One region of the Rummeliibacillus sp. NPDC094406 genome, then DNA from elsewhere that is predicted to be linked to it. Evidence: riboswitches for the same ligand, from Rfam matches in the RefSeq annotation. Region 1 holds a riboswitch; each other region holds the start of a gene.

Region 1 (5,416 bases):
CCCCTTCACCTTTTGTATTTACGGCACCGTTAATTCCGCCTTGCGCACATACAGAGTGTGAGCGTTTTACCGGAACTAATGAGAATAATTCTACTTCTGTGCCCATTTCAGCAGCTTTCATAGTAGCCATTAAGCCAGCTAAACCGCCACCAACGACTATCAATTTGCTTTTAGCCATGTTTTTTTCTCACTCCTCGTTCAATTTGTAATCAAGCGCTTACAAAGTCTATTCAAGACTTATTAAATAAATGCAAGTAGAGCGCCAATACCGATTACAGATAACACTACAAAGAAAATCATAGTGATGTAAGTTGCAACTTTTTGAGATTTTGGAGATTGTGTGATTCCCCAGCTTACTAAGAATGACCAAATACCGTTAGCCAAATGGAAAGTAGCTGAAATAATACCTAATGCATAGAATGCAACCATGATTGGGTTTGATAAAACTTGAACCATCATGTCATAGTCAACTTCTGTACCAAGTGCCTTTTGGATACGTGTTTGGAAAATATGCCATGCAAGGAAAATTACAAGGAATACACCAGTGAAACGTTGTAAAACGAACATCCAGTTACGGAATGTGCCAAAACGTTGTGTATTTGGTTGAGCAGTAAATGCAATGTACACACCATAAAATGCATGGAACATTAAAGGAATGTAAATTACGAACCATTCAAGGAACCATAAAAATGGTAGATTTCCCATAAATTCACTTGCTTTGTTAAATGATTCTGCACCGTGTGTTGCTTGGAAGTTGATTAACAAGTGTTGCGTCACGAACAACCCTACTGGAATAATTCCAAGAAGAGAATGCAGACGACGCCAATAAAACTCTCGATCTTTCGACAAGACTGTTACCCCCCTAAGTACTTGGAAACAAGTGTGTCAATTTTTTGCCATGCTTTTGTAACTTAGCATCTATTGACTGCTTGCTTCATAATGGTACAATATTATGACAAGTTTATTGTACTCTCATCCCTCAATAGCGTCAAGGTGACAGAGACTATTTCTTGAAGTTGTCCTAACCTCTATTATTCTCGAAAAGATACATATTTTCTCCTTTAAATCCATTACTTCTTTTCTGGACATAATTTAGACAAAAATATTATGAAAGAAGGATTTTCATGTCCACTCAACAAAAAAATGAAATTACTCAATTCGGTTATGAATTAATTCGAGATCACGTACTTTCTTCTATATTAGGAAAAAATGAAGAAGATATATTATATTGGTGCGGTAAGGAGTTAGCACGTAAATTTCCACTATTTGAATTCGAAGAAGCAATACCTTTCTTTAAAGAAGCTGGCTGGGGTGATTTAACCATCGAAAAAGTTTCTGCAAGTGAAGCTTTTTGTAGTTTAACTGGTGATCCTGAAGTACTTAAATTTGATCAGCGATGCTTTCGCTTAGAAGCGGGCTTTTTAGCTCAGCACCAACAAAAATGCTGTGGTTTCCTAACTGAGTGTTATGAAGAAACGAAACCAAAACAATCACAAGTTAAATTCCATATTAAATGGGATTTAAAAGATAAACTTGAAGGCTAACCTACTAGAACATCGTCTCTCACCTGTGATAACTGGTGAGAGTTTTTTTATAACTGAAAAATAAGAATGGCTTTGAAAATAATTTATTTCAATCAAATGAATCAATTTCAAAATTCGATTATATCTTATGGAATATTTTAATGTAGCGAAAGACGGCGACTCCTGCGGGAAAAGCAAGCCAATCAAGACCCCGCACGAACGTAGTGAGGAGGAGGCTTGATGCTTGCCCGCGGAAAGCGTCCGTCTGTAGCGGAAATGATGGGCTTATCATTAATACTAACTAAGCATATAATGTTCGTATTTTTTGACTATAAAAGCATTTATGAAATTGATTCAAATTGCAGATATAAAAAAGGATTCCCCATAAGTATAATTCTACTCATGAGAAATCCTTTCTACTCTATTCAATCATTGTATAATCATTACCCAAAGGAATAACTATTTCTCAAAACTTATATCGATTAATGCGTAATAACTTCTTGAACAGAGAGATCAAATTCATCATGTAATGCATTCGCTGCTTTAAGCATATCTTCCTGCGGTACAACCACGGATACTTTTATTTCAGAAGTACTGACCATTTTAACTGGAATACCTTCCCGATATAAACGATCAAACATAGTAGCCGCAACACCTGGATTTGAAACCATTCCAGATCCTACAATTGAAACTTTTGACAATTCTGCTTCATGATCTACATGATGATAACCAAGTGTATCTTTATGTTCGGAAAGAACTTGTAAAGCATCATTAAGATTTTCTTTTTTTACTGAGAAAGAAACGGATGGCTCTGTTCCTTCAATAATCGTTTGGACAATAATATCCACATTGACATGATTTTTTGCTAATGTTGTAAAAATATTTGCTAATGAGCCATTATAGGCTTCTTCATAATAAACTGTTAAACGAATAATCTCTGATTCAAACGCGACACCACGTACAACTAAATCTTTTTCCACTTCAATTTCCTCCTTCAAGATGGTACCTTCTACATCCTCATAGCTCGAACGAACTGACATCGGGATGTTATGATTTTTTGCGACCTCTACAGATCGTGGGTGCAAGACGCCGGCTCCGAGATTAGCTAATTCAAGCATTTCATCATATGACATTTGCTGTAGCTTTCTTGCGCCTTTTACATAACGAGGATCACTTGTATAAACACCATCTACGTCGGTATATATATCACAACGTTCAGCATTCAACGCTACAGCAAGAGCAACAGCTGTTGTATCTGAACCGCCGCGACCAAGTGTTGTAATGTTACCTTCATCATCAATTCCTTGGAATCCAGCGACGACACACACCTTACCGGCATCCAAAGCTTCTTTTACCGCTTTTGGTGCAATATCCTCTATGCGCGCATTACTTGGTACATGTTCTGTGACAATTCCTGCTTGCCAACCAGTAAATGATTGCGCCTCAATTCCTAGCTTATGCAAAGCCATTGATAACAATGAAATCGTTACTTGCTCCCCAGTTGTCAATAAGACATCCATTTCCCTCTTTGAAGGTGATTCGGAAATTTCGTGTGCCATATCTACAAGTTGATCTGTTGTTTTACCCATTGCAGATACGACAACGACAAGATTATAACCATTTTGTTTCTCACGCTGAATGCGTTGCGCTACATGCATGATTCTTTCTGTTGTTGCGACGGAAGTTCCTCCAAATTTAACGACTAAAGTACTCATCAAAACGCTCCCCTACTTAATAGTATGTGGGCGATTTTCACAATGATTTCTAATGAAAAAAGAGCAGCACTTCACACAGATGGTGAATGGGCTGCTCTTAGCATGCACGTTCAAAAGAACATTCATGTGAGATAGCCCTCCAGAATCAAAGTCAATTCTGACAATTCTACATTTCTTCAATGTAGAACCAGCAGCAAGATGGAAATAGCATTCTTGCAACTTCGGCGACCTCCCCTTTCACCGACTTTCAATGGACCTATTCGTCCTCCAGTCGAGTACTCTTGAAACCCGCGCCTCTATCATCACTAAATCAGTGATTTTTAATTGGTGTCATAAAGATACCATATGTTTTAATATCTAGCAATCATTTTTTCGAAAAATAGTCAATTATCGCACTAATTAGTTTTTTAGGAACACCCGCATCTTGCAACTCTTCAAAAGTTGCTTCTTTAATCTTCTTGATTGAACCAAAATGTTTTAATAATTGTTGTTTTCTTTTAGGACCCACTCCTGGAATTTCATCCAATACAGAAGTGATCGCATTTTTTTCATGTAATTGTCTATGAAATGTAATTGCAAAGCGGTGAACTTCATCTTGAACCCGTTGCAATAGATAAAAAGCTTCACTCGTACGTTTTAATGGAATAATTTCAGGAGGATTTCCATACAAAAGTTGTGACGTTTGGTGCTTATCATCCTTTGCTAATCCTGCAATTGGAATATCGAGTCCAAGCTCATCCTCTAAAATTTCTCTCGCTACTTCCATTTGCCCTTTCCCACCATCTGTAACTAGTAAATCAGGTAGAGGAAGTCCTTCTTTTAATACACGTGTGTATCGACGACGAATAACTTCACGCATTGCGCCATAGTCATCATGAGCACCTGCATTTTGAATTTTAAATTTTCGATATTCCTTTTTACTTGGTTTTCCATCTATAAAAACGACCATTGCTGAAACAGTGTCTGCTCCAAAGATATGGGAGTTATCAAAGGCTTCAATACGAAGCGGTGTAGTGATATTCATCGCATCGCCTAGTTCTTCGCACGCTCCGATTGTTCTTTTCTCTTGTCTTTCGATTAATTGGAATTTCTCAGTAATCGCAATTTGTGCATTCTTTGAAGCTAAATCTAGTAATTCCTTTTTTCTACCTTTTTGTGGTTTTACTACTTTTATTTCTAAAACTTGTTGAAGCATATCTCCATCAATTTCTTGGGGAATAAGGATTTCCTTTGGCTTTATATGGTCAGCTTTTTCATAGAACTGGCCAACATAAGTTAAAAATTCTTCTTCAGGCTCACCGTAAGAAGGGAAAAGGGATACGTCTCGCTCTATTAATTTCCCTTGCCTTACAAAGAAAACTTGAACACACATCCAACCTTTATCTACTGTATAGCCAAAGACATCACGATTGGTAAAATCAGTTGTAGTGATTTTTTGTTTTTCCATCACTGTATCAATATGTGCAATTTGGTCTCTGTACTCTTTAGCACGTTCAAAATCTAACTGTTCAGAGGCAGCCAGCATTTTCTGCTGTAATTCCTCTTTTACAGCTGCATGTCCACCATTTAGGAAACTTGTGATTTCCTGTACCATTTCGTCAAAAGTCTCTTTTTCAATATCTTTTACACATGGCGCTAAACATTGCCCTAGGTGATAATACAAGCAAACACGATTTGGTAGTGTCTGACATTTACGTAAAGGATATAATCGATCCAGTAATTTTTTTGTTTCATTGGCTGCATACACATTAGGATATGGGCCAAAATATTTCCCCTTGTCTTTTTTTACTTTACGAACCGTAAGTAATCTCGGGTACTTTTCATTTGTAATCTTTATATAAGGATATGATTTATCATCCTTCAACATAATATTGTATTTTGGATCATGTAACTTAATCAGATTTAGCTCTAGTAAAAAAGCTTCTATATTTGAGGATGTTACGATGTATTCGAAATCTTCTATTTCACTAACAAGACGTTGTGTTTTACCGTTATGCGATCCTGTAAAATAGGAGCGAACACGATTTTTTAATACTTTTGCTTTTCCAACGTAAATAATTGTACCTTGACGATCTTTCATCAAATAACAACCTGGTTGATCAGGTAGAATTGCTAATTTTTGTTTTATTAAGTCATTCATCAAATCACCTCTAAAAAAAACCGGGCACCTTGTAGGGA
Region 2 (5,416 bases), on a different contig from region 1:
GAGCACATTTTAAGTTAAGTTCCCCCTTCCCAAAGAGCTCTCTTGATATGGGCGCAGATGTAGTCATTCATTCCGCTCATAAAACGTTGCCTGCAATGACAATGGGCTCTTATCTGCATATAAACAGTTTATTGGTTGATGTGAATCGGGTTGAATTTTACTTACAAATGCTTCAATCAAGTAGCCCTTCCTATCCAATAATGGGCTCACTTGATTTGGCCCGAGCTTATTTATCTTCATACTCACAAGCCGACCAAGATTCACTTATAAAAGAAATTTCTCAATTTAAAGTTGGGTTATCCTCTATTTCAGAAATTGAAGTATTGGAGCACTCTGAAGATGTATGGATAGATCCTTTAAAGATCAGTATCCGTTCTAAATGTGGTTTAAGCGGCTATGAGCTACAGGCATTGCTTGAGGAGAAAGGCATCTATTCCGAATTAGCAGATCCTCAAAATGTTTTATTCGTATTACCTTTATTAAAAAAAGGAGAATTCTATCCATTTGACAAGACAACTACTCTGATTAAGTCGGCTGTTAAGGATCAAAAGGGAAAGCAAAATAATGAATCTAATTATTATTGGTTAGAAACAGATAAAATTACAACCTTATCCTTGTCTTACTCCAAGATGAAACAAACAAAGATTATGCAAGTTACATTTAACGAAGCAATTGGTAAGATTTCTGGTGAAATGGTTATTCCCTATCCCCCAGGAATTCCTCTGATCATGTCTGGGGAGAAGATTACTTCAGAAAAGATATCTATATTAGAAAACTTATTATCCCTTCATTCCCGTTTTCATGGTGGAACAGCATTAGCTAATCGAAAGCTTGTTGTTTATGAAGAAGATTAATTCCATTATAAAGTGAAACTTATCAGTGAGGGTTTTCTTCATCCCCACTGAAAAAAGAACTCAGTTTAATTTCGCCGCGTCCTGTTGCAACAACTGAGTGTCCAACATCCTGTTGGACCGAACCAATCGTGCTTTTACGGGCAGTTATCCCCCAACTATCTTCTTTGCTTCTCTCAATCTTGAGGTGAGGGATTACTGCCCGTTAATGCGGGATAAAAAACACAAAGTCCCTAATCTTCAGCAATGAAGACTAGGGACTTTGTCGTGCTGTCACCATTAACTATTTTAAGTTACCAGGTACAGATTTCATGATTCGTCCAGATTTTACTTTTTGAACTGGAGATGCTGCAGGACTAAGAACGCGCATTCATCTCACCCCCTTTCTTTTTTTCACAATGAAAAGGTTGGTTTATTCGAGATCCATAACTATACATTAGCACAATTACGATTGTTTATAATAAGTATTTTACTACTTTCATAAATCCTATTGAACAGTTTGTAAGCTATTTCTCCAAACAAGATTTAAAACTTTTTTAATATTTTTCTTTTCTGATGGACAAGGTCTTTCTCCAGATACCACACGATACCATGGGCAATGATTCCCTTGACATGCAGGACGGTAGAAGCATGATTGGCAAACAGAGTCTGTTTCTTCTCCAGACATTACCCAAGAAGCGATCTTGTCATAATCGAGATCCATTGTACCATCCGCATTAATATGGCCAACTTTATTTACTTCTTCATCTAAAACAGTTGTACATTTGTATAACTGACCATTTGAGCCAATTACCATAGCATTAGGCTTAGCTGCATAGCACACTGATGCAGTTGGCATCATAGAACCAGTGACCATATTACTCATGCTAATTCCTTTATCCATAGCTGTCTCTGTAAATTCCCAGATCTTTTTATTGGCTGTAATGTGGGTACATGTAGGGATTTCATCATTATTTTCCCCACCCCATCTACCAACTGGACGGAAGAATACACCAAAGCGTTTATCATCAGCAAAGTGTTCTTTTAAGAACTCAATCAATTCGCCAGTTTCTTCTAAATTGTCTTCATCGAAGTTGACACGAATCGTCATATCGAACTGACCAGTACTTTCTTTAACAGCTTTTAGATTTTCGATAATTCGTTCAAATGTTCCTTGACCGCCTGCCATATGTCTACGACTGTCATGTACTGCTTGCACACCGTCAATTGTCACCATATATTGACGTACTTCCCAAGATAATAATTTTTCTAAAACTTCTCTTGTTAAGAAGAATCCATTTGTTACGATGTCTGCTGAATAATCGATTTTATTTTCTTTTGCTTCTGCCATAAATGAATTAGACAATTCTTCGATAATTCCTAATTCAAGTAGTGGCTCACCGCCGAACCAGCTAATATGTAAATTATTTAGAGTGTTAGCTTGTTCTTTTACTAATGCTTTTACACCGCTTTTTGTATCGTCTGTCATTTTGCCACGTGCAAATGTTTCATAACAATACGTACAACGGAAATTACATTGCTCTGTTGTCATAAGAATAAGGTGCAACATATCTGTACGGTGCATAGATTGGTGCAGATATTCTGCTCTTTTCATCTCATCTACATTTCCAGGAACAATAAACCCATTATCAAATAAAGCTTTTTTTACATCACTATCTAATGCAGCTGCCCCCGTTCTTTTTAAAGAACCCATGACTTCTGCTTTTTCTTCTTCTGAAAAATCAACAATGGCGCCTGTATAACTATTGTATAAAATGACGCCGCCATCATCCGTTTTAGATAAGGCGTTAAACTTTGATGGAACATAATTATTTTTATTCTCCAAAATTCATAAACCTCCCTTTTAACTCATTTCTATTCTTTTATTTTCATTTCTATTCCCAACAATCATCATATTATATTTCTTCTAAAAAAATATAATATCAATATAGCAATCTTAAAACGTTCAATTTTGAAATTGTAACTGATCTCTAGTTGTATTTAATAAAAATGAACAGTATATGTAGAAACGACTCTTAAAAATAGTTGAACCAATTTATAATACCATAATCTAAAAATAAATCGCAAGGTCACATGGTCTTGTGATAAATAACACAAGGAACCCATTTTATAAAACATTAGAAATTATACCTGAGGCTTTGTCGATAAGTATATATAATATAGAAAACATGCAAAAACTTACGGCTATTACTACTGGTTTGTTTCGTTTTTATTAAAATTTCATCTTGGGTTCAGCCATTGCTCCAGCTAAATCATCGATTAATCTCGCCCTCTTGTATTTAACCCTATTACACTTCATAATCATCCATTTAATAGATGATACACTATTTCTAAATCTTTCACTTAAATCATTGCAATTCTCTAAAAAAAATGATACTATCAAATTAATTAAATATTCACTTATTTCAATTTTTATTTGAAGTAAGGATAGAGGAGCAAAAACCATCAGTACACAATTAGAGGATAATGAGATCCGTTGATGATTGTGAAAAGGGGGATTTGCCGAAGTGGAGAGAATCTCATTTTCTCGAAGCTGGTTCTGGTGTTGAATAAATACAGAACTGTCATGTAGGAGACTATATGGAGGGCTATCATACGCACAGAAATGATACTGTTTCTACTGCAACAACGTAGCCTCGTTGTTGCTTTTTTGCGTTATCTTACTAATTGCCCTTCTCCCTCTATTTTATTTATATAAAATAATTAAGGATGTGGAGAAGTAATGAATCTTGGACAAATTTTAACTGCTATGGTGACACCATTTGATCAGAATGGAGAAATTGATTTTCCAGCTACAAAAAACTTAATAAATTATTTAATCGCTAACGGAACAGACGGTATCGTAGTTGCTGGAACAACTGGGGAATCCCCTACGTTAGCAACAGAAGAAAAAGTAGAATTATTTAAATTTGTAGTAGAAGTTGCGGATGGAAGAGTTCCTGTTGTTGCAGGTACTGGATCTAATAATACAAAAGCTTCAATCGAATTGACAAAACTAGCGGAAAACGCTGGAGTAGATGCAATTATGCTTGTTGTTCCTTACTATAACAAACCATCACAAGAAGGACTATATCAACACTTTAAAACAATCGCTGAAGCAACAACACTTCCAATTGTACTTTACAATATACCAGGTCGAAGCGTAATCAACATGTCTGTAGAAACCATCGTTCGTCTTGCACAAATTCCGAACATCACTGCTATTAAAGACGCAAGCGGTAATTTAGATGCTATGGCCAAAACGATTAGCCAAACACCTGAGAATTTTTCAGTATACACTGGTGAAGATAATTTAACATTACCTGCATTATCAATTGGTGCTACTGGAGTAATTTCCGTTGCATCCCACATTATTGGGAACGAAATGCAAGCGATGATTGCCAAATTCAAAAATGGCAACACGCGAGAAGCTGCTCAAGATCATCGTCGATTACTTCCAATTTTCAATGGACTATTCGCTGCACCAAACCCATCACCTGTCAAAGCAGCATTAAATCTAAAAGGTATTCCTGTCGGTGGAGTTCGCTTACCGATTATTCCTTTAAACGATAAAGAAATAAGTGAATTACAAGAAGTATTGCAAGTAGTGAATGAAAATAAAGAAGTTGTTTTATAAAAATTCTATTGAATCATCTGCGCGATAAATACATTTCTATAGAAAATACTCATTCTCCGTGCATTTATCATTACTGCACGGGGAATTTTCACTTACCTTTTTCATCACACCAAACATAAATAACCCAGTCCTTAGACTGGGCATTAGTATATCATTAACATCATCAAGAGTTTTAACCACTGTGTGAACGATTAGTCAACACAATTAAATTATACTTTAAAGTTACTTAGAATATTTTCCAACTCCTTCGCTAAATTATTTAAAGCAAGAGCCTCATCTGAAACATTATCCATTGATGCTTGTTGCTCCTCTGTAACAGCTGAAATATGTTGCATTGTTCCAGCGAATTGACCTGAAATTGAAGATATTTCCTCCATACGATTAACCATATTTTCAGTTTTTATACTAACGTCATTTACAATAGAAGAAACATCATTTGTTTCATGTGTGGCATTCCTCACAGCTTTTACAATATCCCCGAATGACTCTTCTGTTTGATCTACCATTATAATTCCTTCTTTTAATACTTGTAATCCTTGATTCATCGATAGAGCAACTTCATCTGTTTCTTTTCTTATCTTATCGGTTATTTCTTTTATTTGCAGGACTGCTTGCTCTGACTGATCTGATAGTTTTCTGACCTCTTGTGCAACAACAGCGAATCCCTTTCCATGTTCACCTGCACGTGCCGCTTCAATCGATGCATTTAATGATAAAAGATTAGTTAGGGTAGATATTTCACTTATTAAATTTAGAATTTGATCGATATCCTTTGATTTTAACTGTAATGATTCAAGCTTTGCTGCTGTGTTTTCAACGGTTTTTTCAACTAGAGATATTTGTTTAACCGTATTATTAACTAGTTTATTTCCTGAATCTGCTATTCCAAGAGCCTTATTCACTGAATTTTCGACACTATGAATGCATTGGCCTGCATGATTCATTTCTA
Region 3 (5,416 bases), on a different contig from region 1:
AATGGAAATCCTGCTAGTAAGGACTATAACTCATTAGCTGATTTTAATATAAATGAAAAGGAAAATACCATAGAGTTACGTATTCCTTGGCTTTTGTTGAATTTTAAAGACCCTAGTACGAAGGAAATTATGGGGAACATAAGCGAACTAAACTTTTCTGCAAGCGAAAAAGTGAATGGAATTCAGGTGGGAGTTGCTTATGTAAATAAGCAAGGGGAATTGTTAGATTCATTCCCGAAAGCAGAAAAAAAGACGATCCCTGCATTTAAACAATATAGCTGGGATAATTGGGATCTACCAACGTCTACCTATCGTTTAAAAGAATCCTATTATATCTTGCAAAAAAAATTCACTTCTATTGGAGACTAGGAATAATAAGTTAATGTTAAAAGAGGCCCTAAATATTTTTTTAATTAGGGTCTCTTTTTGGTATTCTGCTAATCTATGATAAATATATTGAACGTTTGTTCGGAATTTGTTTATTTAATATAGGTTAATATAACTATGAATATAGATAACAGAGGATATTTATTCCATCTTATTAATTGATATATTGGAAATAAATTATATGAATTGTTTCGTTTTGAATAGAAAATAATTGGGTGAATTGATATTAATGTAAAAGTATTTTAGAGGTTAGAGGACTTTTAATGGGAGTGACTGTTTATGCTTGATAACAAGTACATAGATAATAGCTGGGATTTTCGACAAGAGATTAGTTTTGCTCAAAATTTAAATATAAAAATCATATGTTTATTTTAAAATAGAAGATGTTAATGTCTGGAGTTTATACTCCGGACATTTTTTATGTATAAAATTATTCAATGTTGAGAGCCTATAGCTCATGAATAGAATATTACCTAATAAAAATTAAGATATAAATTAGTATTTTATCTACATATTTTTTATTAAGAATAATTCATTTATGATAGAAGTACTTGGTTTTTAATAGGAGGTTTTTAGTAATATTATGCCGATGCTAAATGAGGCTTTTGATTTTATAAAGTTGTATTATACGGAAAATAATTTGCCAATAGATCAGTTAGAAAAACGACTGGAAGAAGTTGAAAGGGATATTATGGAGTATGGACATTATACACATACTTCAGATGAACTTGCTTACGGGGCAAAAGTGGCGTGGCGAAATAGTAATAAGTGTATCGGACGTTTGTTTTGGCAATCGCTACAAGTAAAAGATCAACGCGCTATAACAGATGAAGAAACGATTTATGAAAAGCTTTTAGAACATATCGAGTTTGCTACGAATAATGGGAAAATACGACCTACCATTTCCATCTTCGAACCGGAAAAAGTACGGATTTGGAATCACCAGTTAATTCGTTATGCTGGTTATGAACAAGAAGATGGTTCCGTAATTGGGGATTCTGATTCTCTTACTTTTACGAAAAAGTGTATTGAATTAGGTTGGCAAGGAGAAGGTAGTCAGTTTGATGTATTACCACTAGTTATTCAAATTGAGGATCGTCAACCTCGATTGTTTAATATCCCGCAAGAATATGTAAAAGAAGTAACTTTGCTACATCCTGAATTTGATTGGTTTGCTGAGTTACATTTGAAATGGTATGCAGTACCGATGATTTCAAGTATGAAGCTTGAAGTAGGGGGGATTGCATATGCAGCAGCACCATTTAATGGCTGGTATATGGGGACGGAAATCGGTGCCCGTAATTTAGCAGATGAATACCGTTATAATCAATTGCCGGTTGTTGCGGAGAAAATGGGCTTAAATATGTCTTCAAGTTCAAGTTTATGGCAAGATCGTGCATTAGTGGAACTAAATACAGCTGTACTTTATTCTTTTAAAGAAGATGGTGTGAGTATTGTCGATCATCATACAGCGGCGCAACAGTTTAAACGTTTTGAGGCAAATGAAGAGAGTGCAAATCGTGATGTAACAGGAAACTGGACATGGCTAATACCACCGTTATCACCAGCCACAACGCATATTTTCCGTAAGCCCTACGATAATACGAAAAAATCACCCATTTATTCATATCAAAAAGCACCTTATTAATATATTTGTTTAATGATAAACAGTAAGGAACAAAAAATCTTGAGCGACATTACGTTGTCGCTCAAGATTTTTTTACTTTTCTGGCGTTACAAAGCGGTCTTTTGCTGAAATCCATGCGGAGATTATTAAACCGACAACTGTGATTGCGTAAAGTATGTTTGCTGCATGCCAGCTATCCCATAAATCATGTATATATCCGTAAAGAACAGGTCCTGCTGCTGCAAGTAGGTATCCAATAGATTGTGCTGTGCCAGAAAGTTCTGCTGCCTCTAATGCATTGCGAGAACGTAAAGAGAAATACATCATGGCAAGTCCAAATGATGCCCCACCTGCGAGTCCAAGTAGAATCATCCATAGCATAGTCAGTGAGGTCCAATTCATTAATATTCCTGTAAAGCCAACCACATAGAATGCACCGAACATTACTACAAGTGAGCGTTGATCAGATCTGCGCCCTGCTAAAATAGGAATAAGAAAAGTCATAGGCAATTGTGAAAATTGCATAATAGAGAACATCCATCCTGCCTGATTTGCACTCATTCCTTGTGATTCTAACATTGCTGGAATCCAAGCAGCTGTTGTATAGAATATTAGAGATTGCAATCCCATTGCTAGTGTAATTGCCCAAGTTAAGGGATATTTCCAAATGGGTTTGCTTAGTTTCGCGTCATTCTGATTTTCTTGTATCGCTACTTTCTGGCGTAATTGTGGTAACCATACAATAATTGCGATAATGGAAAGAATAATCCAGCAGCCAAGTGCACCTTTCCAACCGAAGGATGTACCAGCTATTGGATAACTAACCCCAGCTGCAACGCTTGCTGAGACATTCATCGCAACAGTGAAGATAGATGTGAGTAAGCCTACTTGTAAAGGGAATTTTAACTTAATAAGAGCTGGTAGCAAAACATTACCAAATGCTATAGCAATCCCGATTAATGTAGTTCCTAATAATAGGAAGAAAGTATTTCCAAGTGAACGGATGGAAATACCGGCTGTTAATATGACCATTGCAACTAGTAGTGTTTTTTCGAATCCGAATATTCTGGCGAGTTTTGGTGCAAATGGTGACACGATTGCAAATGCTAGTAAAGGGATGGTTGTTATAAACCCAGCTAGTACATTCGAAATATCCAAGTCTTCTTTTATATAAGAAATAATTGGACCTACTGAAGTAAGTGGTGAACGTAATGTAGCGGCAATGAAGATAATGCCAAGCACGAGTATCCAAGTATTTCGATTCCAAGATAATTTTTTATTTTCTCTAGTGGATTGTTGTGAAGCCAATCTCTTTCCTCCTTTGTAAATAAGATTCTTTAGCAACCGTATCATTAATAGATAGTAAATTTCAATATTTCGACATAAAATAAGAGGTTAGGACATTTACAAAACTTCTATTGTATTAAAATACCATGTGCTTTATGTCTTGTTATCGAGGATACCTTGTATTATAATGAGGAACGTATTGAAATTATATATTGCATGCCTCATCCAATAGGTGAGGTAGAGGTCGCGGTATTCATGAGTATGATCGACGAGATGAAAAAGCATTAACGACTCGATTAAAAAGGGAATATTGCCGAAGTGTTGGTAAGCTTTTTATTAACAATGCTGGGGCTGTTATCGAAAGGTACAGAACTGTCACGTCTGAAACGACGTGTTGAGCTATCTTTATCAAGGTTGATGGGGAATTTTAGATACCATCTCAAGCATCCTTGTGATGGTATTTTTATTTTTATAGCTACGGGCTTGTGTCCGAAGCTGAATTGACTTCAACCCGACCTTTCTTGCAATGAAAATGGGAAAGAGGAGAAGAACTATGAATACAAAAAATACAAGCTCTGGTGAACAGCCGAGCTTAAATAGAGGTTTAAAAAGTCGTCATATTACGATGATTTCACTTGGTGGAACCATCGGTACAGGTTTGCTATTAGCAAGTGGTAATTCGATTGCTGCTGCTGGACCTGGTGGAGCATTACTAGCCTACGGATTGATAGGGATTATGGTATTCTTCTTGATGACAAGCCTTGGAGAAATGGCTGCATTCATGCCAGTCTCTGGTTCGTTTAATACGTATGCTTCAAAATTTATCGATCCAGCATTAGGATTTGCACTAGGTTGGAACTATTGGTACAACTGGGCGATTACAATTGCGGCAGAAATTTCAGCTGTATCCATTGTGATGAAATATTGGTTCCCAGACACGCCTTCATTTATTTGGAGCGCAGCGTTTCTAGTGATTATTTTTGTGTTAAATTACTTATCTGTTAATAGTTTTGGAGAAAGTGAATATTGGTTTGCTTTCATTAAAGTAGCTACAGTTATCATCTTCTTGATTGTCAGCTTCTTAATGATTTTTGGAATTCTTGGAGGCAAAGCACCAGTTGGATTTACAAATTTCTTTAAAGGTGATGCACCTTTCCACGGTGGTTTCTTTGCAACATTTGGAATTTTCTTAGCTGCTGGATTCTCATTCCAGGGAACAGAATTACTGGGTATTACTGCCGGGGAAACAAAAAATCCTGGTAAAACAATTCCAAAAGCAGTTCGTCAAATTTTCTGGCGAATCTTGTTATTCTATATTCTGGCGATTTTAGCTATTAGTTTGTTAATCCCTTATACAGATCCACGTCTTGCTAATAGTGATGATGTAACAGTAAGTCCATTTACTTTAGTATTTGAAAATGCAGGAATTGCTTTTGCAGCATCTATTATGAACGCTGTTATATTAACAGCTATATTATCCGCTGGTAACTCTGGTTTATATGCATCATCTCGTACACTATGGCAATTAGCGATGGAAGGTAAAGCACCTAAAATCTTTAAAAAATTAAACAAACGTGGTGTACCAGTGGCTGCACTTGTTGCAACAGTTCTAGTAGCTTGTTTATCATTCTTAGCATCATTATTTGGTACAGGTACTGTATATATTTGGTTGTTAAATGCTTCAGGTATGTGCGGATTTATTGCGTGGTTAGGGATTGCAGCAAGTCATTATCGTTTCCGCAAAGCGTATGTTGCACAGGGCCATGACTTATCTGAACTACCTTATCGCTCAAGATTCTTCCCATTTGGACCAATCTTTGCATTTGTACTATGTGCGATTGTTGTATTAGGACAAAACTATACAGCTTTTACGGGAAATCATATCGATTGGTATGGCATATTAGTATCCTATATTGGTTTACCAATCTTCTTTATCCTGTGGTTCGGTTACAAATGGAAGCATAAAACTAAAATTGTTCGTTTAGAGGATGCAGATTTTACATCTGATCGACCAAATCACGGTTAATTAAAAGGCTAATCTATCTCAGGGGAAGATACCTGAAATAGATTAGCCTTTTTTAAAGGATTAAAAGGTGAATCAGCGTATATTTATGA

What was found. Region 1 has a riboswitch for lysine ahead of ACIQ4I_RS10510 (aspartate kinase). Riboswitches for the same ligand answer to the same signal wherever they lie in the genome.
Region 2: linked by a shared signal. The riboswitch ahead of dapA (4-hydroxy-tetrahydrodipicolinate synthase) and the one ahead of ACIQ4I_RS10510 (aspartate kinase) in region 1 are both predicted to bind lysine.
Region 3: linked by a shared signal. The riboswitch ahead of ACIQ4I_RS19715 (amino acid permease) and the one ahead of ACIQ4I_RS10510 (aspartate kinase) in region 1 are both predicted to bind lysine.

What each region holds. Positions count from the first base shown of each region.
Region 1 covers NZ_JBIWGZ010000003.1:430,423-435,838, forward strand. Annotated here, with positions in the region: gene sdhA (succinate dehydrogenase flavoprotein subunit) at 1-178, opposite strand, end outside; gene ACIQ4I_RS10500 (succinate dehydrogenase cytochrome b558 subunit) at 241-849, opposite strand; gene ACIQ4I_RS10505 (DUF2507 domain-containing protein) at 1,125-1,544, shown strand; gene ACIQ4I_RS10510 (aspartate kinase) at 2,006-3,238, opposite strand; lysine riboswitch at 3,363-3,545, opposite strand; gene uvrC (excinuclease ABC subunit UvrC) at 3,603-5,378, opposite strand.
Region 2 covers NZ_JBIWGZ010000008.1:115,153-120,568, forward strand. Annotated here, with positions in the region: gene ACIQ4I_RS18190 (aminotransferase class I/II-fold pyridoxal phosphate-dependent enzyme) at 1-854, shown strand, start outside; gene ACIQ4I_RS18195 (radical SAM protein) at 1,339-2,676, opposite strand; lysine riboswitch at 3,272-3,450, shown strand; gene dapA (4-hydroxy-tetrahydrodipicolinate synthase) at 3,574-4,467, shown strand; gene ACIQ4I_RS18205 (methyl-accepting chemotaxis protein) at 4,677-5,416, opposite strand, start outside.
Region 3 covers NZ_JBIWGZ010000010.1:71,832-77,247, forward strand. Annotated here, with positions in the region: gene ACIQ4I_RS19700 (hypothetical protein) at 1-369, shown strand, start outside; gene ACIQ4I_RS19705 (nitric oxide synthase oxygenase) at 971-2,035, shown strand; gene ACIQ4I_RS19710 (CynX/NimT family MFS transporter) at 2,108-3,322, opposite strand; lysine riboswitch at 3,532-3,711, shown strand; gene ACIQ4I_RS19715 (amino acid permease) at 3,855-5,327, shown strand.